4 regions of the Streptomyces sp. BBFR2 genome follow, and region 3 is predicted to be linked to each of the others. Evidence: riboswitches for the same ligand, from Rfam matches in the RefSeq annotation. Region 3 holds a riboswitch; each other region holds the start of a gene.
What was found. Region 3 has a riboswitch for cyclic di-AMP ahead of ACGH2B_RS17250 (transglycosylase family protein). Riboswitches for the same ligand answer to the same signal wherever they lie in the genome.
Positions count from the first base shown of each region.

Region 1 (7,501 bases), 1.7 Mb from region 3:
CCCGGAGCGGCCGGTCCGCTTCCTGGCGCTGTCGGTCTCCGACGCCGCCGAGGACGTCATCGGCGTCATCCGAGGCGGCGCGCGCGGCTACGTCACCAAGACGATCACCGGGAAGGACCTGGTCGGCGCGATCTTCCGGGTGGCCGACGGCGACGCGGTGTTCTCGCCCCGGCTCGCCGGATTCGTGCTCGACGCGTTCGCCTCGACGGACGCGCCGCCGCTGGACGAGGACCTGGACCGCCTCACCCAGCGGGAGCGCGAGGTGCTGCGGCTGATCGCCCGCGGCTACGCGTACAAGGAGATCGCCAAGCAGCTCTTCATCTCCGTGAAGACCGTGGAGTCCCATGTCTCCGCGGTGCTGCGCAAGCTCCAGCTCTCCAACCGCCATGAACTGACCCGCTGGGCCGCCGCCCGCCGCCTGGTGTGACACGGCGGCGGGCCTGACGTACGGCCGGTCGCGCCGGGCGCACCGTCCGGCGGTGTCCGGGCGTCCGGCGCGCCACCGGAAGGATTCGGTCCGCCGCCGGAGAGGTCCGCGTCACATACCGGGGATCCATCGGCAAAAACTCTGACAAAAGGAGGAAAGAACCTGGCGAAGAGGGGCAACCAGGACGTCGTGGAACGCCATCTAAAGGCGCGGAGAGCCTGCTGCCGTCGGCGCGGCCACCACCCGTCGACCACGTACATGCCGTACACGTCCTGGAAGCGAGATCCCGATGAGCCTGACGGGCACGCCCTTCTTCCTCACCTCGCTTCTGCTGCTGACCGTCGCCCTCGTCGTGCCGCTGGCGCTGTGGAGCCGGATAGCGGGGCCGCGCCTGGTGCGCGGCGCCATCCGGCTGGCCATGCTGCTGTTCGCGCAGGTCACCGCCATCACCGTGGTCTTCGTGCTGGTCAACAACGCCAACAACCTCTACGACACCTGGGACGACCTCCTCGGCACCGGGAGCCACATCGAGGCGGCCCACGACCTCGGGCCCGACGGGATGGGCGGCCTCCAGATATCCGACGAGCCCCGCCGGGCCCAGCCGTTCCGCCCCGCCGACGATCCGGTGGTCGGGCCCGGCGTGCAGATGACGGAGCTCCAGGGCCGTATCTCCGGCGTCAGCGGCGAGGTGTACGTGTGGCTGCCGCCGCAGTACCACGACCCGGCGTACCGCACGAAGAAGTTCCCGGTGGTCGAGCTGCTGCCCGGCTACCCCGGGTCGGCCAAGTCCTGGCTCGGCACGCTGGGGGTGGCCCGTCAGCTCCAGCCGATGATGGAGCGCGGGGAGATCGAGCCGTTCATCCTGGTCGCGCCGCGTACCAACATCTACCGGGGCGCCGACACGGGCTGCGTCAACATCCCCGGGAAGGTCAACGCCGACAGTTGGCTGACCGTCGATGTGCGCCAGATGGTCATCAACACCTTCCGGGCCGGGGACCGCCCCGGTTCCTGGGCGCTGGCCGGGTACTCCGCCGGGGCGCACTGCGCGACCAGGCTCGCCCTGGCCCACCCGGACCGCTACCACGCGGCGGTCAGTATGTCCGGGTACAACGACCCGGCGGGCGAGGCCACCTCACTCGCCGGCAAGGACCCGAAGCTGCGGATCGAGAGCAATCCGCTGCACGAGCTGAGGGAGGCGAACGCCGCGGGCCGCCCGCCGCGCACCGCGCTCTTCCTCTCCGGCGCCCCCGGCGACGGCTACGAGGCCGCGCTCGGACTCCAGCGGGAGGCCCGGCGGCCGACCACGGTGACCGTACGGCGGATCGGCAAGGACGCCGGCGGCCACACCACCGCGGTCTGGCGCCAGCAGGTTCCCGAGGTCTTCCGTTGGCTGAGCGGGCAGGTCAGGGGCTGACGGCCGAGCGGCGGCGATCGGGGGACCGGCGGCCGGGGCCGAGCCCGCCCGTCGTAGGGACGGCCCGCCCGCCAGGGGCCGAAGCCGCCCGCCACGGGCCGAAGCCGTCCCACCCGGCCATGCCCCGAGCCGGCGCCGTCGCCTCACCCGCCACGGTTCCCGAGCGAGCGGCACCCGGCCCGGGCACCGTTCGCCCGCCGAAGGCTTCCGTCCCTGAAGCCTTCCGCCCCACAGCGGCTACCGCCCGGAGCCGAAGCCCCGCACCCCGGGGCCCCGGGGCCGAGCCGACGCCCCGAGCGGCCCTCACCCCGAGGAAGCGGCCCTCACCCCGAGGAAGCGGCCCTCACCGCGAGGAAGCGGCCCTCACCCCTCCCGTACCACCGCCGTGACCGGTGAGCGGAGGTGCCAGCCGAGGGCCGTGTAGAGATTCCGGCCGGGCGGGCCGGCGACGAGTACGGCCTCGAAGGCGCCCCGCCGGACGGCATGGGCGGTGAGCGCGGCCATCACCAGGCGGCCCAGGCCCCGGCGGCGGTGTTCCGGCTCCGTGCCGATCAGGTCGTGGACGGCGGACAACGGGGCACCGCCCGTGCCGCCGGTCAGCGCGGTCCGGCCGCTCGCGGCGGGCCGGTCGGCCGCCGCCCGGCCCGTGACCAGGATCCGTACGTCCAGGATCCCGTCGCACTCCTCGGTGACGAGGCGGTAGCCGGGCGGGGGCACGGTGTCCGGGGGAGACGGCGGCAACGGGGCGGTCATGAGGTACTGCGGTTCGTCGTACCGCCAGGCGCCGGTGAGCAGCGGCGCGACGCGGTCGCGGGGCGCGCAGATCTTGAGCCAGACGTCCGGCGCCACCGTACGGGCCAGCTCGCGCAGGACCGCGGGGTCGGCGGCCGGGAGGACGTAGCGGGCGGCGTGCCGCGGGCGGCCGACCTCGATGCGGTAGCCGCCCAGAACCGCTCGCGGCGGCGGCGTCGCGCGGGACCGTGCCCACCCGTGTGCCCAGACGGCGGCGATCCGCGCCAGAGCGGCGGGGTCACCCGCCACCGGCGGACCGGCCGGGGCACCCGGCCCGGCCGGGCCGCCCGTATGTCCGCCTCGCTCCGGGGCGCCAGGGCCCCGCTCCGGGGTGTCGGGGACGGGGCGGCGGGCGGCATCGGCACGGTCCATGCGCCGCACCCTAGAGCCGCCCCCACGGCGCGGACAGGCCGTGAACAGGCCAGGAACAGCCGCGACGAGGCCCCCGGGAGGAGGTATGGGGGAGACCGTTACGATCCGCACTATGGACGTAGTAATCAATATCTTCGTCGGTCTGCACATCATCGGTATCGCCTCCCTGCTGGGAGGCTTTCTGACGCAGATGAAGGCGATGAGCGCGGGCACCGCCCGGTTCGTGCCGGCGATGCTGCACGGTGCGCTGACGATGCTGGTCACCGGCATCGTGCTGGTCGGCCTGAACCAGGCCCAGGGCAGCCCGGTCGACAACATCAAGATCGGCATCAAGCTGGCCGTCCTGGTCGTCATCCTGGGGCTGGTCTACGTCAAGCGGGACGAGGAGAGCGTCGCCAAGCCGCTGTTCGGCACGGTCGGCCTGCTCACCATGGTCAACATCTTCATCGCGGTGCTCTGGGTCTGACCCCGGGAGGGGCGCGCGGCGATTCCCCCGCGCCCCCGGCCCACCCCGCGCACGCCACCGGCCCGGCCCCTCACCGAAGGGGCCGGGCCGGTGGCGTTCTCCGGGGCGGTCACGCGGCCCGGCGGGGCGTCACGCCGGGCGGACGCTCCCGTAGATCGGCATGTAGTAGATCGACTCGATGCGTACGCTCGCGCCCGGCTTCGGGGCGTGGATCATCTTGCCGTCGCCGATGTACATCCCGACATGGCTGATGTCGTTGTAGAAGAACACCAGGTCACCGGGGGCGAGGTCCTTGGTGGCGACGCGCTGGCCGAACTTCACCTGGTCCCAGGTCGTCCGCGGCAGGTCCACCCCGGCGGCCTTCCACGCGGCCTGCGTCAGCCCGGAGCAGTCGTAGGAGTTGGGGCCGGTGGCGCCCCAGACGTACGGCTTGCCCATCTGCGCGCGGGCGAACGCGAGCGCCTTCGCGGCCTTCGTACGGTACGAGCCGTCGGCCGGTCCGCCGCCCTGGCCGGGGTCGGTCGTCCCGGGGGAGCCGGTGTCCGTGCCGCCGCCACCGGGCCGCTCGCGCTGCTTGCGGGCCTCCTCCTCGGCCTTGCGGCGGGCGGCCTCCTCCTTCTTGCGCTCCAGCTCCGCCAGGCGCGCCTTCTCCTGGGCGGTCAGGTCGGAGAGCAACTGCCGGGCCTCGGCCAGCTTGCCCTGGACCGTCCGCTTCGAGCCGGCCAGCTCGCTCTGCGACTCCTGGAGGCGCTCCAGACTGCGGGTCGCCGCGGCCCGCTGGCGGGCCGCGGCCGCCTGCTGCTCCTGGTAGGCGTCGACGGCCTGCTGCTGCCGTCCGGTCAGCCGCTCCATGAGGTGGCTGCGGTCGGCGAACTGCTGCGGGTCCTTGGCGAACATCAGTTGCGCCGTGGTGCTCATCCCGCCGCTGCGGTACTGCGCGGCGGCGAAGGTGCCCAGCTCACGGCGGGCCTCGTTGAGCTTCCCTGTGCGGCGGGCGGCGGCGTCCTGGAGGTCGCTGACCTCCGCCCGCCGCGCGTCGACGCGTTCCTTGACGGCGTTGTACTTCTGGGTCGCGACCTCCGCCTGGTGGTAGAGGGCGTCGACCTTCTTCTTGACCTCTTCGACGGTCGGCTTCGGGGCCCGGGGGGCCGCCTCGGCGGACTGCGACAGCAGGGTGACGGTGGCGAACGCCGCGGTCGTCAGTCCGGCGGCCGTCCGGCGGCTGCCGGGCGAGGTGAGGGCGCGGGTGCGCGGCTTGCGGTGCGACGGCAAGGCCGGCGACTCCTTCCGTGGACCGCCTACCGGGTTAGCTGTCGGGTTCGGGCGGTGTCGCAACGGAAGGCTTGCCCTACGGCCGGTACGTCCGCGCGCGGCGGCCGTGCAGGTCGATTCACCCCGGTGGTGCTGGTGGGTCCCCGGCTCCGGGTGCCGTGGGGCAGGGCCGGACTCGGCGGAGGCGGCCCGTGCGGACGCTGTCGTCCGCGGGATGCGGGCTGCCCGAGCGTGAACCTAGCCAACTCGTGTGGCTCCTGTGAAGGCAGGTGTTCGAATTGCCCGAAACCTTTCCGTGACCTGTGTGCATGAAGTGACGATCGCGTGGGCAGGGCGAGGTTTCTGCGGTGAATGCCGGATTCGTGGGAGCTGGGGGCGGAACCCTCCTCCTTCCGGCCTTTCCCCGGCTCCGGGCCCGACTGTCAGTGGGGCGGCCTAGACTCGGTGGGCGATGAGCAGCCTCTTTGACGACAGCTTCCTGGCGGACCTCGCCCCCAAGGACGAGGAGCCCCCGCCGCCCCCCGAGGACGAGCACGGCCCGGCCCCGGAGGAGGTCCCGCACGACCTCTTCAGCGGAAAGTTCGACGCGCCCGTGCCCCGGGACGCGCACTACCGCGACGGCGCCGCCCGCCCCGCCGTCGACCCGGCCGCGCTCCTGGAAGGGCTCAACGACGCCCAGAAGGCCGCCGTGGTGCACTCCGGCGGCCCGCTGCTGATCGTCGCCGGGGCCGGTTCCGGCAAGACACGTGTGCTCACCCACCGCATCGCCCATCTGCTCGCCGCCCGCGGCGTCCACCCCGGCCAGATCCTCGCGATCACCTTCACCAACAAGGCCGCCGGTGAGATGAAGGAGCGCGTCGAGGAGCTGGTCGGCCCCCGGGCGAACGCCATGTGGGTCTCCACCTTCCACAGCGCCTGCGTCCGCATCCTGCGCCGCGAGTCCAAGCACCTCGGCTTCACCTCGTCGTTCTCGATCTACGACGCCGCCGACTCCAAGCGCCTGATGGCCCTGGTCTGCCGCGATCTCGATCTCGACCCCAAGCGGTTCCCGCCCAAGTCCTTCAGCGCCAAGGTCTCCAACCTCAAGAACGAGCTCATCGACGAGGAGACCTTCGCCGGGCAGGCGGCCGACGGCTTCGAGAAGACCCTGGCCCAGGCGTACGCGCTCTACCAGGCGCGGCTGCGCGAGGCCAACGCCCTGGACTTCGACGACATCATCATGACGACCGTCAACCTCCTCCAGGCGTTCCCGGACGTCGCGGCCCACTACCGCCGCCGCTTCCGCCACGTCATGGTCGACGAGTACCAGGACACCAACCACGCGCAGTACACCCTCGTCCGCGAGCTGGTCGGCCCGGCCGAATCCGCCGCCGAGCTGTGCGTCGTCGGCGACGCCGACCAGTCGATCTACGCCTTCCGCGGCGCCACGATCCGCAACATCCTCCAGTTCGAGGAGGACTACCCGGACGCCACGACGATCCTGCTGGAGCAGAACTACCGCTCCACCCAGACGATCCTCTCCGCCGCCAACGCCGTCATCGAGCGCAACGAGAACCGCCGCCCCAAGAACCTCTGGACCGAAGCGGGCGAGGGCCCCCGCATCACCGGCTACGTCTCCGACACCGAGCATGACGAGGCGCAGTTCGTCGCCGACGAGATCGACCGCCTCACCGACGCCGGGGACGCCCGCGCCGGGGACGTCGCGATCTTCTACCGCACCAACGCCCAGTCCCGCGTCTTCGAGGAAATCCTCATCCGCGTCGGGCTGCCCTACAAGGTCGTCGGCGGCGTCCGCTTCTACGAGCGCAAGGAGGTCCGCGACATCCTCGCGTACCTGCGTGTGCTCGCCAATCCGGAGGACACCGTCCCGCTCCGCCGGATCCTCAACGTCCCCAAGCGCGGCATCGGCGACCGCGCCGAGGCGATGATCGACGCCCTGGCACTCCGCGAGAAGATCAGCTTCCCGCAGGCGCTGCGCCGCGTCGACGAGGCGTACGGTATGGCCGCCCGCTCCGCCAACGCCGTCCGGCGCTTCAACACTCTGATGGAAGAGCTGCGCACCATCGTCGAATCCGGCGCCGGCCCGGCCACCGTCCTCGAAGCGGTCCTGGAGCGCACCGGCTATCTGGCCGAGCTGCAGTCCTCCTCCGACCCGCAGGACGAGACCCGGATCGAGAACCTCCAGGAACTCGCCGCCGTGGCCCTGGAGTTCGAGCAGGACCGGGTGGCCGGCCCCGCCGCCGACGAGGCGGACGCGGACGAGCCCGTCTCCGGCGGCACCCTCGCCGACTTCCTGGAGCAGGTCGCGCTGGTCGCCGACTCCGACCAGATCCCCGACGAGGACGAGGACGGCAGCGGCGTCGTCACCCTCATGACCCTGCACACCGCCAAGGGCCTGGAGTTCCCGGTCGTCTTCCTGACCGGCATGGAGGACGGCGTCTTCCCCCACCTGCGCGCCCTCGGCCAGACCAAGGAGCTGGAGGAGGAGCGCCGCCTGGCCTACGTCGGCATCACCCGCGCCCGCGAGCGCCTCTATCTCACCCGTTCCACGATGCGCAGCGCCTGGGGCCAGCCGTCGTACAACCCGCCGTCGCGGTTCCTGGAGGAGATCCCCGCCGCGTACGTCGACTGGCGGCGCACCGGCCCGGCGACCCCGTCCGCGACCATGGGCGGGATGCGTTCCTCCGGCGGCAGCGGCGGGATCAGCTCCGGGTTCACCCCCTCGCGGGCCAAGAGCGGTCCGAGCGGGTTCGCCACC
Region 1 is NZ_CP172415.1:2,507,688-2,515,188, reverse strand. It holds gene ACGH2B_RS09500 (LuxR C-terminal-related transcriptional regulator) at 1-427, shown strand, start outside; gene ACGH2B_RS09495 (alpha/beta hydrolase) at 717-1,841, shown strand; gene ACGH2B_RS09490 (GNAT family N-acetyltransferase) at 2,205-3,005, opposite strand; gene ACGH2B_RS09485 (hypothetical protein) at 3,118-3,471, shown strand; gene ACGH2B_RS09480 (NlpC/P60 family protein) at 3,601-4,743, opposite strand; cyclic di-AMP (ydaO/yuaA leader) riboswitch at 4,751-4,934, opposite strand; gene pcrA (DNA helicase PcrA) at 5,195-7,501, shown strand, end outside.
Region 1: it holds a riboswitch for cyclic di-AMP, as region 3 does, so the genes downstream of both, ACGH2B_RS09480 (NlpC/P60 family protein) here and ACGH2B_RS17250 (transglycosylase family protein) in region 3, are expected to answer to the same signal.

Region 2 (7,501 bases), 520 kb from region 3:
TACGCAGGCGGCGCAGCGAACCCTCGACGGCCTTCTTGATCGTGTCGGCGGCCAGGCCCTTGAGGTCGGGGTGGGCGCCGGCCTTGGTGGCGATGACGACATCGTCGCGGTTGCCGCGGGCGGCGAGCCAGTCGCCGATGACGGTCTCGGACTCGCCGCCCTTGTTGCCCGGCACCCAGGCCGAGTAGACGTCGGCGGTGTCGATGAAGTTGCCGCCGCCGGCGACGTACGCGTCGAGCACGGCGAAGGACTCGGACTCGTCGGCGGTCCAGCCGAAGACGTTGCCGCCGAGGCAGAGCGGGGAGACGGAGAGCGAGCCGAGGGGCTTACGCGTGGTGGTGGTCATGCGTAGGTGCAGCGTGACGACGTGCGGAGATATTCCTGCGCGCGGCATCCGGAGGAGCCCGTCCCGTATGCCGGGCGTACGGGCCGCCGCGCCCCGCCACGGCACCGCGACGGGCGCCCGGGGAGCCGCCTCGCCCGGGGCCAGGACCGGGGCCACGACCGGCGCGCGCCGGCACCGTGCGCGCCCCAGGTGCCCGGGCCCCCGCCCGGCGCACGGCAGCGCCCCGCGCGCCCCGGCAACCACGGTCCGCCCGGAACCGCGACGGCGCCCCGGCGCGGCGCCGGACACCCGGGCGCCGCACCTCCCGCCGACGACGGCGCCCCCGGAATCAGCCGGCTCCCCCAGGGGTCAGACGTGCAGCCCGCGCCCGCGCAGCCACGGCACCGGGTCGATGGGGCCGCCGCCACCGGGGCGGACCTCCAGGTGAAGGTGGGGGCCGGTGACGTTCCCGGTGGCGCCGACACGGCCGATGACCTCGCCGGTGGAGACCTTCCCGCCGGTCTTCACCATCGACGACAGGTGGCAGAACCACAGCTCCGTACCGTCGTCGAGGGTGAGGACGATGCGGTAGCCGTACGAACCGGCCCAGCCCGCCTGCGTGATGGTGCCGGAGTGCACGGCCTTGACCGGCGTACCCGTGGGGGCGGCGAAGTCCTGGCCGGTGTGGTCGGCGGCCCAGCGGTCGCCCGCCTGACCGAAGCTCGCGGTGAGGGTGTACGACGTGACCGGCAGCAGATAGCTCTTGGCCAGCTCGGCCAGGCGGGCCGCCTCCGCCTTGGCACGGGCCTCGGCCTCGCGCTTCGCCTTGGCGGCCGCCTCCTTGCGCGCGGCCTCGGCCCGCTCCGCCTTCGCGTCGGCCACCGCGTCCTGGTGGTCGCCCGCCGCGGTCTTCTCCGCCTGGGCGAAGGCGGTGTGTTCGGCGGCGTCCCGGGCGTCGCGCTCGGCGGCGGTCTGCTGGTTGTCGGCCTGCTGGAGGATGCGGCTGCGCAGCGCCTCCCCGGCGCCCGTCCCCCGGCCGTCCTCGGTGGTGAGGCCGGCGGACGACAGCGGCGCCGCGGTGGTGGTGTCCGCGTCGTCGGAGGAGCCGAGCAACGGCCCGATGCCGGGGAGCGATTCGGCGTCCGGCAGCGCTCCGGTGACGTCGGCGGCGAGGGTGCCTAGGTCCGGTACGGAGATCGGGACCGGCGGCTTCTCCTCGGCGGTCGCCATCCCGCCGGCGCCGACCGCCGCGATCACGCCGACGCCGAGGACCGTGCCGCCGCGGGCCAGCCCGCCGCGCTGCTTGGCGACACGGTGACGGCCGCGGACGGCCCGCACGGACTCCTCGGTCGGGTTCCACTCACCGGGGGCGTCGTCCGCCGCGCCCGCGGTCTCCAGCGGCGCGGGCCCGCCGGCGTCCGCGCCGTACGGGCCGGGGCCCTGGGCGGCGAGGCCCTCCTGGGTGAACGTGCCCGGGGCGAAGACCGCCGTGTCGGCCGGGGCGGCGGTCGGCCCGGGGGCGAAGCCGTGGGAGAGGTGGGCGGACGGGGCCTCGGGGGCAAGCCTGTTGGACGCCACGGGGGCGCACTCCTTTCCTTCCTTCGCGCCTACCGGGTTAGCTGACGGGTTCGGAGCAGGAAGGTCTCCTACGGGCGGCCTCTGGCCGAGGCGTCCGATTCACCCCATGGTGGTGGTTCCCCGGTTCCCTCCGCGCCGCTCGGGCCGCCCGGCACAACATCAGGACACATCACGGCAGTTCACGAAATATCGGCGCACCGGCGTGCACGGAAGCGCCGTATGCGAAGTGACCACCGGTGTGCCCGGATGTCCGGGTACCTGAAGAGCGCGTACGGGATTCGGCGTGGGGGCACGGTGCCGCCTCTGCGACGGCTGGGACGACCGCGCTCCGTTATCGGACAGTAATAGAGATCGCGGCCGTTTTCCAAGCGTTCCCGTGAATCCGCTCCGCCCGACCGCGTTCCCTGGCCAAGACTTTCCGGGGCAACATCCGTGAAAAACGGGCGAGTTGACCGCCCCTCACGAAACGGCCTCCGCGTGATTGTGCATCACTTGTTATGCGGAGGGGTGCGTATCCCTCACGCTCCGTGAGCGAAGTAGCGTCTGATCATGGTCGTCGACTTCGTCAACAACGCACCGGCCCTGGCAGCGCGCTACCGGGACTTCTCCTGGTGGCAGGCGCGGGGCCGGTGTGCGGCCCACGAGGAGCTGACGGCGCGGATCGGGCAGGACCAGGAGCTGTGCGAACTCCTCGCCGCGTCCCTCCCGGCGGGCGACAGGCAGCACCCCGGCCTTCTGCTGGCGGCCGTCCGCCACCTCGACGGTCCGCACGCCGAGCAGGGCCCGCGCGGCGAGCCGGCGTACGGCCGCTGGCGCGAGTGGACGATCCGGCACTGGGACGAGGTCCGCGCCGTCGTCATGAGCCGCTCCCCCCGGACCGGCGAACCGGCCCGCTGCGCCGCCCTGCTGCCCCTCCTGGCCCGCCTCCGCGGCCCGTTGGCCCTCCTGGAGCTGGGCACCTCGGCCGGCCTCTGCCTCCATCCGGACCGCTACCGGTACGCGTACGAGCCCGCCGCCCCGGGGACGCCCGGGCCGGCCGCGCCCCCGGAGACGCACACCCTCGGCGCCCCGGACAGCCCGGTCACCTTCCGGTGCCGCGTCGGACGGGAGAACCGGGTGGCCGAGGCGGACGCGGCGCCGCCCGCGCGGCTGCCGGAGATCGTGTGGCGCGGCGGCATCGATCCCGCCCCGCTCGACCCGGTGGGCGACCCCGAGGCGCTGCGCTGGCTGCGGTCCCTGGTGTGGCCGGGCACCCCGGAGCGCGCGCGGCTGCTGACGGCGGCGGTGGACGCGGTACGGGCGGCGCCGCGGCCCGAGATCGTCCGCGGCGACCTGGTCGGGGAGCTGCCCGCACTGGCGGCGCGGGTCCCGGCGGACGCCACCCTCGTCGTCCTGCACACCGATGTGCTGCCCGCGCTGCCGCCCGCGCACCGGGAGCGGTTCGCCGACCGGGTGCGCGCGCTGCTCGCCGGGCGGCCGGGCGGCGGCCACTGGATCTCCCAGGAGCACCACTCCGTCACCCCGTGGCGGCCCGCCCCGTCCGCCGTCCGCCTCGCCCCGGACGACCGGGAACGGCTGCTGACCCTCGCGCTGGACGACCGCCCGGTGGCCCTGACCGGGGCGTACGGCCAGAGCCTGCACTGGGTGGCGTAGGGGTCCGCACCCGGAGGCGGCACCGGCGCGCGGGGCCCGGCCGTACGCCCCGCGCGCGGGTGCGGTCCCAGGGCTCCCCCGCGCGTCCGGCGCGCACCAGCCCCCCGCGCGCCGGGCGCCGCTCCGCCCGCGCCCCGCCGCGCCCACGCGACGCTCCACGCCCGCGCGCCCTACTCCTCCAGCGGCCGCTGCACCGCCAGCAGCGCCATGTCGTCGGCGCCCGCCCCGCCGGTGTGCGCGGCGACCTCGGTGACCAGCGTGTCCAGGAGCCGTTCCGGCCCGGGGAAGGCCCGGCCGCGCAGCCGGGCCACCGGGTCGTAGAACTCCCCCGCGCGGTTGCGGGCCTCCGTCAGGCCGTCCGTGAACAGCAGCAGGACCGAACCGGCGGGGAAGAACGTCTCGTCCGCCCGGTCCGGCCACCCGGCCACCTCGCTCATCCCCAGCGGCAGCGCGTGCACCGCGGGCACCAGCGTCCGCAGCCCGCCGTCCGGGGCGAGCAGCAGCGGCGGCGGATGCCCGCGGTTGAGGACGCGCAGCACGGCGCGCTCCCCGGACGGGATCTCCGCGAGCACGGCGGTGGTGAACCCCTCGTACTGGTCCAGGCCCTCGCGCCGCCGCCCCTCCCGCTGGAGGGCCCGCTCCAGCCGGCCGGCCACCGCCTCCAGCGTCGCCTCCTGCTCCGCCGCCTCCCGGAACGCGCCGATGACGATCACCGCCGCCTCGACCGCCTCCAGCCCCTTGCCCCGTACGTCACCGACGATCAGCCGCACGCCGTGCGGGGTCTCCTGCACCGCGTAGAGGTCCCCGCCGATCCGGGCGTCGGCCTGCGCGCCCACGTAGCGGGCGGCGACCGCCAGCCCCCCGATCCGCTCCGGCGGCGTCGGCAGCACGGCCCGCTGCGCCGCCTCGGAGACATCGCGTACGGAGGCGAGCCGGGCGTCGGAGAGGCGTACGACGCGGTTGATGCCGAGGGCGAGGACGGCGACGACGAAGACGGTCAAGACCTCGGTGGCGGAGAGATTGGTGTCCTGGGTGTCGGTGTAGAGGGCCGCCGTCAACTGGCCGAGCAGCGCCGCGAGGGCGGTGAGCGCCGTGTTCCGCAGCGAGTACAGCGGCGCGGCGACCAGCGGCGCCGCCGAGAAGAACGGCGAGGCGGTGTAGCGCGCGGGGGTGACGCTGTCGAAGACGACGCCGATGACGATCAGGGCCACGGGCAGCCAGCGCGCCACCCGGCGGCCGGCCGGCGACATCTGCGCGCGCCGCGCCCACCGCTCCCGGTCGCCCGTGCGCTCCCGCCCGCCTCGCCCCATCCGCACCGGCCTCTTCCCGCCTCACCTGCCCGCGGCCGGCCGTGCTCCCGGCCGCTCCTCCGGCCTCCCAAGGCTGTCCGCCCCGGGCCCGGACGGCGAGTTCACGGGGGCCGGACGGGTCATCCGGGCCCGGCCCGCGGGGGTTCCGGGCGCGGTCCCGGACCGGGCCGGCCCCGAGCGTGGAGGGCCTCGCCCGCCCCTGACGCGTACCGCCCCGCAGCCGCCGCGCCCCGGGGCGGCCGCCCGTCAGTGACCGCCCGCGACCGCGCCGCTGAGCGTCCGGTGCAGATCCGCGCTGGGCGCGTTCAGGCCGGTGATCTCGACGCTCTTGCCGCGCTGCGCGTATTTGGCCGTGACCGCGTCCAGGGCGGCGACCGAGGAGGCGTCCCACACATGGGCGGCGGACAGGTCGATGACCACCTTCTCCGGGTCGTTCGCGTAGTCGAACCGGGTGACCAGATCGTTGGCGGAGGCGAAGAACAGCCCGCCGGTCACCGCGTAGACGACCTGACCACCGTCCGGATCGGTGACCGCCGTGACGTCCGCGTGCCGGGCGACACGGCGCGCGAAGATCACCATCGCGGTGACCGAACCGACGACCACCCCGATCGAGAGATTGCCGGTGGCCACCACGACCACGACGGTCAGCACCATGACGGCGGTCTCGCCGAACGGCATCCGCCGCAGCGTCGCGGGCCGCACCGAGTGCCAGTCGAAGGTCCCGACGGAGACCAGCACCATCACGGCGACCAGCGCGGCCATCGGGATCTCGGACACGACCGGCCCGAGGGCGATGCAGAGGACCAGGAGGAAGAAGCCCGCGAGGAAGGTGGACAGCCGGGTCCGGGCGCCGTTCTTCACGTTGATCATCGTCTGGCCGATCATCGCGCAGCCGCCCATCCCGCCGAAGAACCCGGTGACGATGTTGGCGACGCCCTGACCGATCGACTCCCGCGTCTTGTTCGAGCGGGTGTCGGTGAGTTCGTCCACCAGCTTGGCCGTCATCAGCGTCTCCATCAGCCCCACCAGCGCCATCGCCAGCGCGTACGGCGCGATGACCGTCAACGTGTGACCGGTGAACGGCACGTCAGGCAGCCCCGGAACGGGCAGCGACGACGGCAGCCGCCCCTTGTCGCCGACGGTGGGCACCGCGATCCCGGCGGCCACCGTGATCACCGTGAGGACCACGATCGACACCAGCGGCGCGGGCACCGCCCGGGTGATCCTGGGGAAGAACACCATCAGCGCCAGACCCGCGGCGACCAGCGGATACACCGCCCACGGCACCCCGCGCAGATTCGGGATCTGCGCGGTGAACAACAAGATCCCCAGCGCGTTGACGAACCCGACCATCACCGACCGCGGTACGAACCGCATCAGCCGGGCCACCCCCAGCGCCCCCAGAACGATCTGGAAGACACCCGCCAGGATGACGGTCGCGATCAGGTACCCGAGCCCGTGCTGCCGGGCGACGGGCGCCACGACCAGCGCGACCGCGCCGGTGGACGCGGAGATCATCGCGGGCCGGCCACCGACGAAGGCGATCACCATCGCCATGGTGCAGGCGGCGAAGAGCCCCACCTTCGGGTCGACGCCCGCGATGACGGAGAAGGAGATCGCCTCGGGGATCAGCGCGAGACCGACGACCAGACCCGCCAGGACCTCCACCCGGAAGACACTCGGGGAGAGCCAGGGCGGACGGCCCGGACGCGGACGCGCGGCCACGGACGGTACGGAGAGGGGCAAGGTGGTCACCTGTCGGGCTCGGGCACGCCCCGGCGGGCGCACGGAAGTGGCGCGGGGCCGGAACGCCCTCGCGGAGGCCGCGCGGCACAACACGCGGGCGAAAGATCCGGGGCGCGCGGGCTCGGGCTCGCGCACACCCCGGCTGATCAGCGGTGACGCCGGATCACGGCGGGCAGACGGCGCCCGGCATCCTGGACATGCGCGCGCTCCCGGACTCGGCGGTGCTCACCGGGAACGGCCTTCCGTCCCGGCACGGCGGACGGCGCGGGGCGCGCCCGCACACACGGGGAGGGCGTCACGCTCTCCCCGGACACCAACTCTACCCTGACGTTAGGGTAGAGATCGGCGGCGGCCTCCCCGCCGCCCGGCCGCGAGAGGGCGCACCAGGTGAGCAGCGAACACATGCAGATCGGCGAGGTCGCCGCGCGCACGGAACTCTCCCTGCGCACCATCCGCCACTACGAGGAGACCGGCCTGGTCACCCCCTCGGCCCGCTCCCAGGGCGGCTTCCGCCTCTACACCGAGACCGACGTCGCCCGCCTCATGGTCATCCGCCGGATGAAACCCCTCGGCTTCACCCTCGACGAGATGCGCGACCTGCTGACCGCCACCGACCGCCTCGACGCCCCCGACGCCCCGGACCCCGCCGAACGCGCACAGCTCCTGGAGCGCGTACGCGGCTACGAGACCGCCGCCGCCCGCAAGATCGAGGACCTGCGCCGCCAACTCGCCCGCGCCGAGGATTTCGCCGCCACCCTCCGCGCCCGCACCGCCCGAACCGCCGACGACGCCTGACGCCCCGGGCGCGTACGGCATCCGGCGTGCGGCCCGCCGGGCCGTCCGCGCACGCATCGCGCACGCAAGCGGCCGGAAAGCCGGAGCGCCCCAC
Region 2 is NZ_CP172415.1:3,733,298-3,740,798, reverse strand. It holds gene ACGH2B_RS14905 (aldo/keto reductase) at 1-346, opposite strand, end outside; gene ACGH2B_RS14900 (M23 family metallopeptidase) at 695-1,903, opposite strand; cyclic di-AMP (ydaO/yuaA leader) riboswitch at 1,916-2,067, opposite strand; gene ACGH2B_RS14895 (DUF2332 family protein) at 2,453-3,556, shown strand; gene ACGH2B_RS14890 (PP2C family protein-serine/threonine phosphatase) at 3,727-4,866, opposite strand; gene ACGH2B_RS14885 (SulP family inorganic anion transporter) at 5,113-6,612, opposite strand; gene ACGH2B_RS14880 (MerR family transcriptional regulator) at 7,000-7,407, shown strand.
Region 2: it holds a riboswitch for cyclic di-AMP, as region 3 does, so the genes downstream of both, ACGH2B_RS14900 (M23 family metallopeptidase) here and ACGH2B_RS17250 (transglycosylase family protein) in region 3, are expected to answer to the same signal.

Region 3 (7,501 bases):
TTTGCGGTGGCGCGGCGGGCTCATCATGCGCGGTCTGCGCACCCTCCCCGTGACGTTCACCCCGGCCCCCTGACGACACGCCGCCCACCCGCGCGGACGGCCGTCCGGGGCCCAGTAATTGACGCTCCATCAGGCACGTGACCTACACGTGATCTCCGCTACACCAGCTTGTGACGCCCCGTGGGCCCGGCTACCTTGCCACCGAACAAACGCTCCACCGCTCGGTGGTGGCCGTACCGGACCCCGGGCGGCCGCGCCGGGGCGCCGGGGCGGACAACTCAACCGCCGCTCGAAAGGCAATCGCATGCGCACCGGCAACGGCAGACACCGTCGCCCCCGCCAGGCACCGGCCCTCTTTGTCACGGCGGGAGTGACCGGCGCGGGCCTCGCCCTGCCCCTCCTCGGCACGGGCGCCGCCCACGCCGCCGACGCCACCACCTGGGACCGCGTCGCCCAGTGCGAGTCGGGCGGCATCTGGTCCAGCGCCCCCGGCAACGGCTTCTACGGCGGACTCCAGCTCACCCTCGACATGTGGCGCGACCACGGCGGTCTGGAGTACGCCGCCCGGCCCGACCTGGCCAGCCGCTCCCAGCAGATAGCCGTGGCCCAGGCGATCCTCGCCGAACGCGGCCCGGACGCCTGGCCGCGCTGCGCCGTCGACGCCGGGCTCACCGAGGACGGCGGCACCCCCGACGTCGACCCCGGCGGCACACCCCCCGCCGACACGGACGGCAGGCTCCCCGACACCGGTACCGACACCGACCCCGGCACCGACCCCGGCGCCGACCCGGGCACGGACACCGGCCAGGACGGGACCCACGCCCCCGGCACCCCGGACCCGGACACCACCGACCCGTCCACCCCGGACGGCACCCCGGACCCGTCCACCACCCCCGGCACGCCTGACCCCACCGGCTCCCCGAAGACGCCGGGTGAGCCGCGGCGGCCCGACGGCACCGCCCCCTCCGGCGATCCGTCCACCGATCCGTCCGGCCACGCCACCGACCCCGCCGGGCCGTCGCACCCGTCCCGTACGACGCCCCCGGCGGACCGCGACGGCTCCCGCGGCGACGGCTCCGGGCGCCACCGCGGCGGCGGTGACGACGAGGGGGACGGCGACCGCACCCCGGGGCGGCACGCCTCGCGGGGCGGCGAGCGGGCGGAGCCGGGCGACGGCTCGTACACCGTGCGCCCCGGTGACAACCTGTCAGCCATCGCCGAGGCGCGGGAGCTGCCGGGCGGCTGGCCCGCGCTGTACGAGCGGAACGAGGACGTCATCGGTGACGACCCGGACCTCATCCACCCCGGTCAACTCCTCGATCTGGGCCACTGATCGGGGCGATAGGCGCCTTTTGCCCGTTTTGGCGAAAGTGAGACATGGCTCTCGTCGCGCTCCGTGGTGTCCGACCCGTCCCGGCAAATCCGCACCACGCCCCACCTGCGGAAATGTGACCCCTCTGTGATCATTGACGGTCAACTGGGCGCAGAAAGCGGGGTTTGAACGAAACAGAGGGTTCTGCTTACGGTCAGCACCGCTCGCCAAAGCGGGCCCTTCGTTCACACGCCGAATCCTGCCGGTGGGCGAAGGTGGTCGACGCGCAAGCGCCGAAGGCAGGAGCGGGGGACCCAAGGTAAGCGCCGGCCCCACCCGTGAAAGCGGGTCAACCGGCTTGGGGTGAAGCCGTGCGAAAGCACGGCCGGGCAATCCACGCCGCCCGAACCCGACAGCTCACCTCGCAGGCGTCGGTGAGGAAAACGAACCATGCTGAGCAACAAGGCCAAGCACCGCCGCCCCTCCAAGGCCGTCCGCGTCGCGACCCTCGCCGGTGTCGCCGGCGCCGCCGTGGCCGTCCCGCTGATGGGCGCCACCAACGCCTCCGCCGCCTCCGTCGCCACCTGGGACGCCGTCGCCCAGTGCGAGTCCGGCGGCAACTGGTCGATCAACACCGGTAACGGCTACTACGGCGGCCTGCAGTTCTCCGCCTCCAGCTGGGCGGCCGCCGGCGGCACGCAGTTCGCGCCCCGCGCCGACCTGGCCACCAAGGCCCAGCAGATCCAGGCCGCCGAGAAGCTCCTCGCCATCCAGGGCCCGGGCGCCTGGTCCTGCGCCGGCGCCGGCAACCTCACCGCCGGTGGCCCGTCCCCCGACCTGAACACCGGCGCCACCACCAAGGCCGCCCCCAAGCAGCAGGCGCCGAAGCAGCAGGCCCAGCCCAAGGCGGCGCCGAAGCAGCAGGCCCCGCGGACCGAGGCCGCCCCGAAGCGCGCCCCGCAGCACCACGTCATGGGCCACGGCAACTACACCGTGAAGTCCGGCGACACCCTGGCCAAGATCGCCAAGGCGCACGGCAAGAACTGGAAGTCGGTCTACGCGGACAACAAGTCCACCATCGGCTCCAACCCGAACCTCATCTTCCCGGGCCAGAAGCTCCACATCTGATCCCCGCGGCCCGATCCCCCCCCGCGGGGCACCGCTCACCGCCCCGCACCCCGGGCTCCCCGGCCCCGCCGTCCCCGTCCCCACCGCCACGAGGCGCGCCGGGACATGACGGCCGCCCCTCCCGGTCCACCGCTCCCGTACGTACGGCGGTACGTACGGCACACCGGACCGGGGGACGGCACCGGCGCCCGGGCCTCGCGGGCCGCGGCCCCGGCACCGTCCGGGCCCCGCGCCCGCCGCATCACCCTCCCCACGCGACGCCCCGTCCGGCGCGCACGTCCCCGGGGTGGCACCGGCTCCCGAGCCGGTGCCACCCGCCGTGCGCCGAGGCGGGGTTTCGCCGTTCCGTACTCTGGTGCCGGACACACCGTCGTGGCCTGCCCCTTATCCGCCTGCTTTTCCGTTCCGTGGCCTTCGTTGCCGAAAGGCCGGAACCCGGCGTCCGAGGCACTTTCGTCCCGTAGTGCGGGCCGCGAGGCAGTCGAGGACCCGGGGGCCGTTAGGCTCGTGCCGCAGAACTCCAGACACCCATGAAGGAGACAACGTGCCGTCCATCGACGTCGTCGTAGCCCGGGAAATTCTCGACTCGCGAGGTAACCCCACGGTCGAGGTCGAGGTCGGCCTCGACGACGGCTCCACCGGCCGGGCCGCCGTTCCGTCCGGCGCCTCCACCGGCGCCTTCGAGGCCATCGAGCTGCGCGACGGGGACCCCAACCGCTACCAGGGCAAGGGCGTCGAGAAGGCCGTCCTCGCCGTCATCGAGCAGATCGGCCCGGAGCTGGTCGGCTACGACGCCACCGAGCAGCGCCTCATCGACCAGGCCATGTTCGACCTGGACGCCACCGACAACAAGGGCTCGCTGGGCGCCAACGCCATCCTCGGCGTCTCCCTCGCCGTCGCGCACGCCGCCTCCGAGGCCAGCGACCTGCCGCTCTTCCGCTACCTCGGCGGCCCGAACGCGCACCTGCTGCCCGTCCCGATGATGAACATCCTCAACGGTGGGTCGCACGCCGACTCCAACGTCGACATCCAGGAGTTCATGATCGCCCCGATCGGCGCGGAGTCCTTCTCCGAGGCGCTGCGCTGGGGCGCCGAGGTCTACCACACCCTCAAGAAGGTCCTGAAGAGCAAGGGCCTGGCCACCGGTCTCGGCGACGAGGGCGGCTTCGCCCCGAACCTCGGCTCCAACCGCGAGGCCCTCGACCTCATCCTGGAAGCCATCAAGGAGGCCGGTTACGCCCCCGGCCAGGACATCGCGCTCGCCCTGGACGTCGCCGCCTCCGAGTTCTACAAGGACGGCAAGTACCAGTTCGAGGGCAAGGAGCGCTCCGCCGCCGAGATGACGGAGTACTACGAGGAGCTGGTGGACGCGTACCCGCTGGTCTCCATCGAGGACCCGCTGTTCGAGGACGACTGGGCCGGCTGGAAGGTCATCACCGACAAGCTCGGCGCCAAGGTCCAGCTCGTCGGCGACGACCTCTTCGTCACCAACCCCGAGCGGCTGGCCCGCGGCATCGAGGAGGGCTCCGCCAACGCCCTCCTGGTCAAGGTGAACCAGATCGGTTCGCTCACCGAGACCCTGGACGCCGTCGAGCTGGCCCAGCGCAACGGCTTCAAGTGCATGATGTCGCACCGCTCCGGCGAGACCGAGGACGTCACCATCGCCGACCTGGCCGTCGCCACCAACTGCGGCCAGATCAAGACCGGCGCCCCGGCCCGCTCCGAGCGCGTCGCCAAGTACAACCAGCTCCTGCGCATCGAGGAGATCCTGGACGACGCGGCGGTCTACGCCGGCCGTTCGGCCTTCCCGCGGTTCAAGGGCTGACCCTCTCCAGGGCTGATACCCCGGCACAGGTGCGCCCCGCCCCACCCGACCGAGGGCGGGCCACCCGCCGCCACGGCCTGCGTTCGTCCCCGGCGACGGTCCCGTACCGTTGCCGGGGACGGCTGCGCTTCCGACCGGCCCCGCCCGGCGGGAGCGCAGGAACTCCATGACGGTCGGCCCAAGGGGAGGCGACGTGTCCGCGGACCGGTTCTCGACCGCGACCCGGCTCAAGGCGCTCGGCGAACAGGCGGCGGCCCGCGTGCAGCGCGTCCGGCGCCCCCGCCGCAACCGCCTCACCGGCCGGGCGGCCCTGCTGGCCCTCGTCATGTGCTCCCTCGTCGTGGCCCTGGCCTACCCGATACGGCAGTACGTCTCGCAGCGCTCCGACATCGCCGACCAGCGCCGCAAGGCCCAGGAGGCGGCCCGGACGCTGGACCGGCTGCGCGACGAGAAGTCCCGCTGGCGCGACCCCGCCTACGTCGAGCAGCAGGCCCGCCTGCACCTGCACTTCGTCCGCCCCGGCGAGACGGGATATATCGTCCAGGACGGCTCACGCGCCGGTGACGGCGCTCCGCGCGAGGGCGCGGCGGCGGCCTCCACCCCCTGGTACGAGAACCTCTGGACCGACGTCGACACGGCCGACCGGTGACGCCCCGCGCCCCGGAACCGCCCGCCCCGGCCCGCGTCCGCCGGCGCGCCGCACCCGCCGCGTCCGCCCGTCCGCGGCCGTGAGCCCACCGAAGACCCCATCGAAGATCCCACCGAAAGCGCACATGGACACGCCTCCGCCCCAGACCGAGCCCACCGAGCCCACCGCCGCGGACATCGCCGCCTTCAAGGAGCAGCTCGGCCGCCCGCCGCGCGGCCTGCGGGCCATCGCCCACCGCTGCCCCTGCGGTCAGCCGGACGTCGTCGAGACGGCCCCGCGCCTGGAGGACGGCACACCGTTCCCGACGCTGTACTACCTGACGTGCCCGCGCGCGGCCTCCGCCATCGGCACGCTGGAGGCCAACGGCGTGATGAAGGAGATGACGGAGCGGCTGGCGACCGACCCCGAGCTGGCCGCCGCCTACCGCGCCGCCCACGAGGACTACATCCGCCGCCGGGACGCCATCGAGGTGCTGCAGGGCTTCCCCAGCGCCGGCGGCATGCCGGACCGGGTCAAGTGCCTGCACGTCCTCGTCGGCCACTCCCTCGCGGCCGGCCCCGGCGTCAACCCGCTGGGCGACGAGGCGATCGCGATGCTGCCCGAGTGGTGGCGCAAGGGCCCGTGCGTGAGCCCCTGCCAGGAGACGGCCCCCGAAGGAGACGCCGAATGACCCGGGTCGCCGCCGTCGACTGCGGTACCAACTCCATCCGGCTGCTCGTCGCCGACGTCGATCCGGCCACCGGTGAGCTGACCGAGCTGGACCGCCGGATGCGGATCGTCCGCCTGGGCCAGGGCGTGGACCGCACCGGGCGGTTCGCCCCCGAGGCGCTGGAGCGGACCTTCGCCGCCTGCCGCGAGTACGCCGCGGTCATCGAGGAGCTGGGCGCCGGGCGCACCCTGTTCGTCGCCACGTCCGCCTCCCGCGACGTGGCCAACCGCGACGACTTCGTCCGCGGTGTGCGGGACATCCTCGGCGTCGAGCCCGAGGTCATCACCGGCGACCAGGAGGCGAAGTTCTCCTTCACCGGCGCCACCCGCGAACTGCTCGCCACCGACCTGCCCCGCCCCTTCCTCGTCGTGGACATCGGCGGCGGCTCCACCGAGTTCGTCCTCGGCGACGGCACGGTCCGCGCCGCCCGCTCCGTCGACATGGGGTGCGTGCGGATGACCGAGCGGCACCTGGTGCGCGACGGCGAGATCAGCGACCCGCCGGCCCCCGACCGGATCGCCGCGATCAAGGCCGATGTGGCCGCCGCCCTCGACGAGGCCGCGGCCGCCGTCCCGCTCGGCGAGGCCGCCACCCTCGTCGGTCTGGCCGGTTCGGTGACCACCGTCGCCGCCATCGCCCTCGGCCTCGACCGTTACGACTCGGACGCCGTCCACCACGCGCGGATCTCCCGCGCCCGCGTCGCCGAGATCACCGACCGCCTGGTCGCCTCCACCCACTCCCAGCGCGCCGCGATCCCGGTGATCCACCCCGGCCGCGTCGACGTCATCGCCGCCGGCGCCCTCGTCCTCCTCGCGATCATGGACCGCACGGGCGCCGAGGAGGTCGTCGTCAGCGAGCACGACATCCTGGACGGCATCGCGATCAAGGCGGCCGAGGAGGCCGCGTAGTACGGGCGATACGCCCCCCGGACGACGCCCGCCTGCTTCCGGCCGGGCGGTCCCCGGAACCTCCGGCCCCCGTGTCCTCCAGGGCACGGGGGCCGTGCGCAACGCGCCCCGTACGCCCCCGTTCTCACGCCAGGTCAGCCCCTTCCGGCGGTGGCGCGGGCCGGTCCGCCGGGAAAGTTCGTGAAACTCTTCACATGAAAAAAGTGGCCGATGGTCGAAGAAAGGGGTCCTACGAGCCTCAATCGAAGGTCCTAGGACCTCTTGAACCGGTGAATACGCGGCGGGGCGGGAACGGTGTCGGCGCTCACCCGGCGTGTGGTTCGGTCGCCCGTGTGTTCACAAGCCCTGATCACAAGGGGTCTCAACGGGTCGTGGCGCCGGGTGGTTCCCCGGAGGCGGTATGGCGTCCGTCACGGGGGCGGCGCAGTGTAGCAGACCCCCCTGCTGTTCTTGTGAAGGGGCTCACGAGCGGCCCCCCAGGGGGAGGTGGATACTCGATTGCATGAGCACCACGGAGCGTCCCAGGATCCTCGTTGTAGGCGGTGGGTACGTAGGCCTGTACGCGGCACGCCGCATCCTCAAGAAGATGCGGTACGGCGAGGCGACCGTCACGGTCGTCGACCCGCGCTCGTACATGACGTACCAGCCCTTCCTCCCTGAAGCTGCGGCCGGCAGCATCTCCCCGCGCCACGTCGTGGTTCCGCTGCGGCGTGTGCTGCCCAAGGCGGAGGTTCTCACCGGCCGGGTGACCACCATCGATCAGGACCGCAAGGTCGCCACCGTCGCGCCGCTGGTCGGCGAGGCGTACGAGCTGCCCTTCGACTACCTGGTCATCGCGATGGGCGCGGTCTCCCGTACCTTCCCGATCCCCGGCCTGGCCGAGAACGGCATCGGCATGAAGGGCGTCGAGGAGGCCATCGGTCTGCGCAACCACGTGCTGGAGCAGCTCGACAAGGCCGACTCCACCACC
Region 3 is NZ_CP172415.1:4,249,657-4,257,157, forward strand. It holds gene ACGH2B_RS17240 (cytochrome P450) at 1-73, shown strand, start outside; gene ACGH2B_RS17245 (transglycosylase family protein) at 305-1,333, shown strand; cyclic di-AMP (ydaO/yuaA leader) riboswitch at 1,553-1,758, shown strand; gene ACGH2B_RS17250 (transglycosylase family protein) at 1,763-2,440, shown strand; gene eno (phosphopyruvate hydratase) at 2,985-4,265, shown strand; gene ACGH2B_RS17260 (septum formation initiator family protein) at 4,459-4,914, shown strand; gene ACGH2B_RS17265 (DUF501 domain-containing protein) at 5,039-5,584, shown strand; gene ACGH2B_RS17270 (exopolyphosphatase) at 5,581-6,531, shown strand; gene ACGH2B_RS17275 (NAD(P)/FAD-dependent oxidoreductase) at 7,034-7,501, shown strand, end outside.

Region 4 (7,501 bases), 2.8 Mb from region 3:
TGGTAGAGGATGCGGCGCTGCACGGGCTTCATGCCGTCCCGGGCGTCCGGCAGGGCGCGGGAGTAGATGACCGAATACGCGTACTCGAGGAAGGAACCCTGCATCTCGTCGACGACGTCGATGTCGAGGATCCTCTCCTCGAAGTCGTCCGGCGGCGGGGTCTTCGTGCTGCGGCGGGCCATCGCGGCTGCGGCTCCTTCTGCTGCGTCTACATGTCGATGTGGTGGGTCGGCCGGCCGTTGGTGAAAAGCTGCCGTTCCGACCGGCGGGGGATCGACCGGTGAGTCTGCTGACTTTGACGCGGACCATTGTGGACCGCCCCACCGACAACGCCGGACGCGACTCCCCTCCACGGGCCGTGGCGCGCCCGCCGCCGCTCGTACGGGGGCGGTCGGGCGGGAACTTCGCCAGATGTCGGCGCGGTTGCATACAGTGACAGGACTTCTTCGCAAGCGGATCGAAGGGACGTACATGCCCATGGGTCACACGGCCACAGAAAAAGCCGGCTCCGGCGGCCTGACAGCGACCGAGCACCGGCTGGCCAACGGCCTGCGCGTGGTGCTCTCGGTGGATCCTCTGACACCGGTGGCGGCGGTCTGCCTCTGGTACGACGTCGGCTCCCGCCACGAGGTCAAGGGCCGCACGGGCCTGGCCCACCTCTTCGAGCACCTGATGTTCCAGGGGTCCGCGCAGGTCAAGGGGAACGGCCACTTCGAGCTGGTGCAGGGCGCCGGCGGCTCGCTGAACGGCACCACGAGCTTCGAGCGCACCAACTACTTCGAGACCATGCCCGCCCATGAGCTGGAGCTGGCGCTCTGGCTGGAGGCGGACCGCATGGGCTCCCTCCTGACGGCGCTCGACGAGGAGTCCCTGGAGAACCAGCGCGACGTCGTCAAGAACGAACGCCGCCAGCGGTACGACAACGTCCCCTACGGCACGGCGTTCGAGAAGCTGACGGCGATGGCGTACCCGGAGGGGCACCCGTACCACCACACGCCCATCGGGTCGATGGCCGATCTGGACGCGGCGTCCCTGGAGGACGCGCGGGCGTTCTTCCGCACCTATTACGCGCCCAACAACGCGGTCCTGTCGGTGGTCGGTGACATCGACCCCGAGCAGACGCTCGCCTGGATCGAGAAGTACTTCGGGTCGATCCCCTCGCACGACGGCAAGCAGCCGCCGCGCAGCGGTGAGCTGCCGGAGATCATCGGCGGCCAGCTACGGGAGGTCGTCGAGGAGGAGGTACCCGCCCGCGCCCTGATGGCGGCCTACCGCCTGCCGCACGACGGCACCCGTGAGGCGGACGCCGCCGATCTCGCGCTGACCGTGCTGGGCGGCGGCGAGTCCTCGCGCCTGTACAACCGCCTGGTGCGCCGCGACCGCTCCGCCGTCGCCGCCGGGTTCGGTCTGCTGCGGCTGGCCGGTGCGCCGTCCCTGGGCTGGCTGGACGTGAAGACGTCCGGCGGTGTGGAGGTCGCGGACATCGAGAGCGCCGTCGACGAGGAACTGGCCCGGTTCGCCGCCGAGGGGCCCACCCCGGAGGAGATGGAGCGGGCGCAGGCCCAACTGGAGCGCGAGTGGCTCGACCGCCTCGCGACGGTCAGCGGCCGCGCCGACGAACTGTGCCGCTACGCCGTCCTGTTCGGCGACCCGCAGCTCGCGCTGACCGCCGTGGGGCGTGTCCTGGACATCACGCCCGAGGAGGTGCAGGCCGTCGCCCAGGCCCGGCTGCGCCCCGACAACCGCGCGGTGCTCGTGTACGAGCCGACCGCCGCCGACGACAGCGCCGACAACGACGAGGAGGCGGACCGGTGAGCGACGCCACCACCCGCGAGGACCTGGCCATGAGCGAGATGACCTTCCACCCGCAGCCCAAGGGCGGGGCGCCCAGGCCGTGGGCCTTCCCGGCGCCCGAGCGCGGTGCGCTGCCCAACGGCCTGACGGTGCTGCGCAGCCACCGCCCCGGCCAGCAGGTCGTCGCCGTCGAGGTCGACATCGTCGCGCCGCTGGAGACCGAGCCGGCGGGGCTGGACGGCGTCGCGACGATCATGGCGCGGGCGCTGTCGGAGGGCACCGACCGGCACGACGCCGAGGAGTTCGCCGCCGAACTGGAGCGGTGCGGCGCCACGTTGGACGCGCACGCCGACCACTCCGGTGTCCGTGTCTCCCTGGAGGTCCCGGCCTCCCGGCTGCCGCGCGCCCTGGGGTTGCTCGCCGACGCGCTGCGCGCCCCCGCCTTCCCCGAGAGCGAGGTGGAGCGCCTGGTGCGCAACCGCCTCGACGAGATCCCGCACGAGCTGGCCAACCCGGGGCGCCGCGCCGCGATGGCGCTGTCCAAGGAGCTGTTCCCCGCGTCGTCCCGGATGTCGCGCCCCCGGCAGGGCACCGAGGAGACCGTCGGACGCATCGACGCGGCGGCTGTCCGGGCGTTCTACGCCGCGCACGTGCGGCCCGCGGCGGCCACCGCGGTGATCGTCGGTGACTTCACCGGCATCGACGTGGACGCGGCGCTCGCCGACACGCTGGGCGTGTGGCAGGGTGCCGCCGCCGAGCCGGTCACCGTCACGCCGATCACCGCGGACGACACCGGCCGTGTGGTGATCGTCGACCGCCCCGGCGCGGTGCAGACGCAGTTGCTCATCGGCCGGATCGGCGCCGACCGCCACGACCGCCAGTGGCCCGCGCAGGTCCTCGGCACGTACTGCCTGGGCGGCACGCTGACGTCGCGTCTGGACCGGGTGCTGCGGGAGGAGAAGGGCTACACCTACGGGGTGCGCTCCTTCGGGCAGGTGCTGCGGTCGTCGGCGCCGGACGCGCCCGGCGGCCCGGTCGGTGCCTCGCTGCTGGCGATCAGCGGCTCGGTCGACACGGAGTCCACCGGGCCGGCCCTGGACGACCTGTGGAAGGTGCTGCGCACCCTCGCGGCGGAGGGCCTGACGGACGCCGAGCGGGACGTCGCGGTGCAGAACCTCGTCGGTGTCGCGCCGCTGAAGTACGAGACGGCGGCGGCGGTCGCGGGGACCCTCGCCGACCAGGTGGAGCAGCACCTGCCGGACGACTACCAGGCGCAGCTCTACGCGCGGCTGGCCGAGACCGGCACGGTCGAGGCGACCGCCGCCGTGGTCAGCGCCTTCCCGGCCGACCGGCTGGTGACGGTGCTGGTCGGTGACGCGGCGCAGATCGCCGAGCCGGTGCGGGCACTGGGCATCGGCGAGGTGAAGGTCGTCAGCGGCTGACGGCCCGGTGGAGCGGTGGCCCGACCGGGTCACCGCGGCGCCGGCTTCCGGTACGGAGGCTCGGCAGAGTGGGACGGAACGGGATCCCGGGGGTGGTCATCCACCCCCGGGATCGTTCGTATGTCCGGTTTTGGTTCCGCTGTCACGGTGTGGTGTAACGCACAATATGGCGTTTCTGTTTGCCGATTGAAAGTTGCCACGATTAGCGTCATGCGCGCTGTCCGTCAGTAGCACGCCGCAACCGCGGCACCGGGCAGTCATCGCCGAGTCCCCGTACGGCGCGAGCCAGGGGAGCCGGGGACCCACATGTCCCCTGGGGTGAATCGGGCGCCTCTTCCGGAGGAGCCCGTAGGAGACCTTCCTGCTCCGAACCCGTCAGCTAACCCGGTAGGCGAGAAGGAAGGAAAGGATCAGCCAGCACATGGCGTTCACCCGTGCCACCGGGAAACACCGCCGTCCGAGCCGCAGTGCCCGGACGACCCGCAACATCGCCTCCGTCGCGGGTCTCGCCGCCACCGGCGTCGTCGCCTCCGTCGCCTCGCCCGCGATGGCCGCCACGTCCGGTGCCGCGCACGACACCGGTCTGCACCGCGCCGTCGTCATCGGTGACGAACTCGCCGAGCGGGTCGAGGCCCAGGCCGACGCGCAGCAGGCCGTCGCCGAGACGGCCGAGGCCAAGGCGAAGGCCGAGGCCGAGGCGGAGAAGCAGGCCAAGGCCGCCAAGGCGGCGGCCGACAAGCGGCACGAGGCGAAGGTCCGCGCGGCCCGCGAGGAGGAGCGCAAGCGCCTCAACGCCTTCGTCGCGCCGATCTCCGGCTCGTACGTCTCCACCGCCTACCAGGCGTCCAGCGGACTGTGGTCCTCCGGTTCGCACACCGGCATCGACTTCCACGCCGCCACCGGCACGAGCGTGCACGCCGTCGGCGCGGGCACCGTCGTCGAGGCGGGCTGGGGCGGGGCGTACGGCAACAACATCGTCATCAAGATGAACGACGGCACCTACACCCAGTACGGCCACATGTCGCAGCTCGGCGTCTCGGTCGGCCAGCGGGTGATGCCCGGTCAGCAGATCGGTCTGTCCGGCGCGACCGGCAACGTCACCGGTGCCCACCTGCACTTCGAGGCCCGTACCGGCCCGGACTACGGCTCGGACATCGACCCGATCGCCTACCTGCGCGCGCACGGCGTCAACGTCTGACGTCCGCCCCACGCGGTCCCCGGAGCCCCGGCTCGCCCCACAGGGCGTCCGGGGCTCCGTCGCGTCCGGTGGCGGGTGGCCGGATTTCCCGGGGCCGGGAAAGGTGCTCACCAAAAGATCACCATGAATAAGTGAAGGCGGTAAAGCAGCCTTCACCGTCGAATAGAGTCGCCGAAAAGGCGCCGCGGGGCGGCGTTTTCCGGGAAGGACGGTGGAGGCGCCCACGATGACGCGAGGCCAGATTTCCGTGCAGCGCATCTCCACGGCGATCCGCGACGACATCGTCTCCGGCGCGCTGCTTCCGGGCAGCCGGCTCGTCGAGGAGCTTCTGGCCGCCCGTTACGGCGTCTCCCGGGTGCCGGTCCGTGAGGCGCTGCGCACCCTGCAGTCCGAGGGGTTCGTCACCGCGCGGCGCCATGCGGGGGCGTGTGTCGCGGCGCCCACCGCGCAGGAAGCGGCCGACCTGCTGGACCTGCGGGCGCTCCTGGAGCCGATGGGCGCCGCCCGCGCCGCCGCCCGCCGCACCGACGCGCATCTGAAGGTGTTACGGGGCGTGGTGCGGCTCGGCAGGGAGCGGGTTCACCGCGGCTGCCCGGGCGATCTGCCCCGGTTGGACGGCTGGTTCCACGAGACGCTGGCGCGGGCGGCGGGCAATCCGGGGCTGACGGCGCTGCTGATCCAGGTGCGCCGGAAGATCGACTGGATGTACGTCGTCGAGCGTCCGGCACGGGACGCGGAGACGTGGGACGACCACGGCGCGGTGCTGGACGCGGTGGCCCGGGGCGACGCGGAGGCGGCGCGCGCCCTGATGGCGTCGCACATCGCGCGGTCGCTCCCGGCGTACCGTCCGCGCCGCCGCCCGGCGACCGCGGTACGCCGTCCGCCGCGTTCCGTCGGCAGCGGGCGGGTGCGTTCCGCCTAGGCCCGGTATTCGGGGCGGTGGGCCGGTGGCGGGATCTTTTCGGTACCGTGCGGGGAATTACGGAAACGGCCGTGCGGGGAAAGCGGACCGGCTCGGGGAATTCCCGCGCCGTGGAATTGTGCATTTCTGTGTGCCGGCCGCCCGTGTGGTGAAGGAACGCGTGGGCCGGGGTGGGATCCGGCCCCTGCGGCGCGAGCCCGGTGGTCCGTGCGGGGGCCGCTCGGCGGGAGCGTCCGGGAAAGGGAAGGCCCCGCCGCGGTGACCATGTCCGGTCGTGGCGGCGGGGCCGTGCCCCGGTCGCGGGGCGGTGGGGGCGTCCCGGTTCAGACGGTCTCCGGCAGCTCGTCGAGCCCCTCGGCGACCAGCTTCGCCAGGCGCTCCAGCGCGGCTTCCGCCCCTTCGGCGTCCGAGGCGAGCACGATCTCCTCGCCGCCCTGGGCGCCCAGGCCCAGCACCGCGAGCATCGAGGCCGCGTTCACGGGGGTGCCGTCGGTCTTGGCGATCGTCACGGGGACTCCGGCGGCGGTGGCCGCACGGACGAAGATCGAGGCGGGACGGGCGTGCAGCCCCTCGGCCCAACCGACAGTGACGCGGCGCTCAGCCATGGTGTTGCCCTTCAAGTCGTTACGGTTGTCTAGACCACTCTCTCATGTCGGCCCCGGTGCCGTAGAAGCCCCGCCCCCGGTGTTCCCCACCACGTCCGCACCGGCCCGCCCACCCCGCCCGGGGACCGCCCGACCGGCCCCGCGCGCACCGAGCCGGTTGTCGGTGCCCGGCCGTACGCTGTCCGCATGCAGCAGCCGCCGGATCACGCGTACCCGAGCCACTGGGAAGCCGATGTGGTGCTGCGTGACGGCGGCACCGCCCGGATCCGCCCGATCACCCCGGACGACGCCGCACGTCTGGTCTCCTTCTACGAGCAGGTCTCGGACGAGTCGAAGTACTACCGTTTCTTCGCGCCCTACCCCCGCCTCTCCGACCGCGACGTGCACCGCTTCACCCACCACGACTACGTCGACCGGGTCGGCCTCGCCGCCACCGTGGGCGGCGAGTTCATCGCCACCGTCCGCTACGACCGGATCGACGACCGGGGCCGGCCGGCCAAGGCCCCGGAGGACGACCAGGCGGAGGTCGCCTTCCTGGTACAGGACGCCCACCAGGGCCGCGGCGTCGCCTCCGCGCTGCTGGAGCACATCGCCGCGGTCGCCCGGGAGCGCGGCATCCGCCGGTTCGCCGCCGAGGTGCTCCCCGCCAACACCAAGATGATCAAGGTGTTCACGGACGCCGGATACGTCCAGCAGCGCACCTTCGAGGACGGCGTCGTCCGGCTGGAATTCGACCTCGAACCGACCGAGCAGTCCATGGCCGTGATGCGCGGCCGCGAGCAGCGCGCCGAGGCCCGCTCCATGCAGCGGCTCCTCGCCCCCGGGTCGGTCGCCGTCATCGGCACCGGCCGCGCGCCCGGCGGCGTCGGCCGCACCGCCCTGCGCCACCTCCTCGACTCCGGCTTCACCGGCCGCGTCCACGCCGTCAACCACGCCTTCCCCGAGGGGACCGGCCGCCTCGACCCCGAGGGCGTCCCCGCCGTCCGCTCCCTGCGGGAGATCGACGGCCCCGTCGACCTCGCGGTCATCGCCGTCCCCGCCGACCGCGTCCCCGAGGTGATCGACGACTGCGGGGAGCACGGCGTCCAGGGCGTCCTGGTCCTCTCCTCCGGGTACGCCGAGGCCGGGCCCGAGGGGCGCGAGCGCCAGCGCGCCCTGCTGCGCCGTACCCGCTCCTACGGCATGCGCCTGATCGGCCCGAACGCCTTCGGCCTGATCAACACCGCACCCGGCGTCCGGCTGAACGCCTCGTTCGCGCCGGTGATGCCCGCCACCGGGCGCATCGGACTGTTCACCCAGTCCGGCGCGATCGGCATCGCCCTGCTCAGCGGGTTGCACGAGCGCGGCCCCGGGGACGGCTCGCCCGCCGGCGTCTCCACCTTCGTCTCCGCGGGCAACCGCGCCGACGCCTCCGGGAACGACCTGCTCCAGTACTGGTACGACGACCCGGCAACCGACGTCGCGATCCTCTACCTCGAATCCATCGGCAACCCCCGCAAGTTCACCCGCCTCGCCCGCCGTACCGCCGCCGTCAAACCGG
Region 4 is NZ_CP172415.1:1,464,114-1,471,614, reverse strand. It holds gene ACGH2B_RS05115 (DNA topoisomerase (ATP-hydrolyzing) subunit A) at 1-182, opposite strand, end outside; gene ACGH2B_RS05110 (M16 family metallopeptidase) at 478-1,815, shown strand; gene ACGH2B_RS05105 (M16 family metallopeptidase) at 1,854-3,236, shown strand; cyclic di-AMP (ydaO/yuaA leader) riboswitch at 3,488-3,645, shown strand; gene ACGH2B_RS05100 (M23 family metallopeptidase) at 3,658-4,434, shown strand; gene ACGH2B_RS05095 (GntR family transcriptional regulator) at 4,661-5,356, shown strand; gene ACGH2B_RS05090 (HPr family phosphocarrier protein) at 5,680-5,961, opposite strand; gene ACGH2B_RS05085 (GNAT family N-acetyltransferase) at 6,148-7,501, shown strand, end outside.
Region 4: it holds a riboswitch for cyclic di-AMP, as region 3 does, so the genes downstream of both, ACGH2B_RS05100 (M23 family metallopeptidase) here and ACGH2B_RS17250 (transglycosylase family protein) in region 3, are expected to answer to the same signal.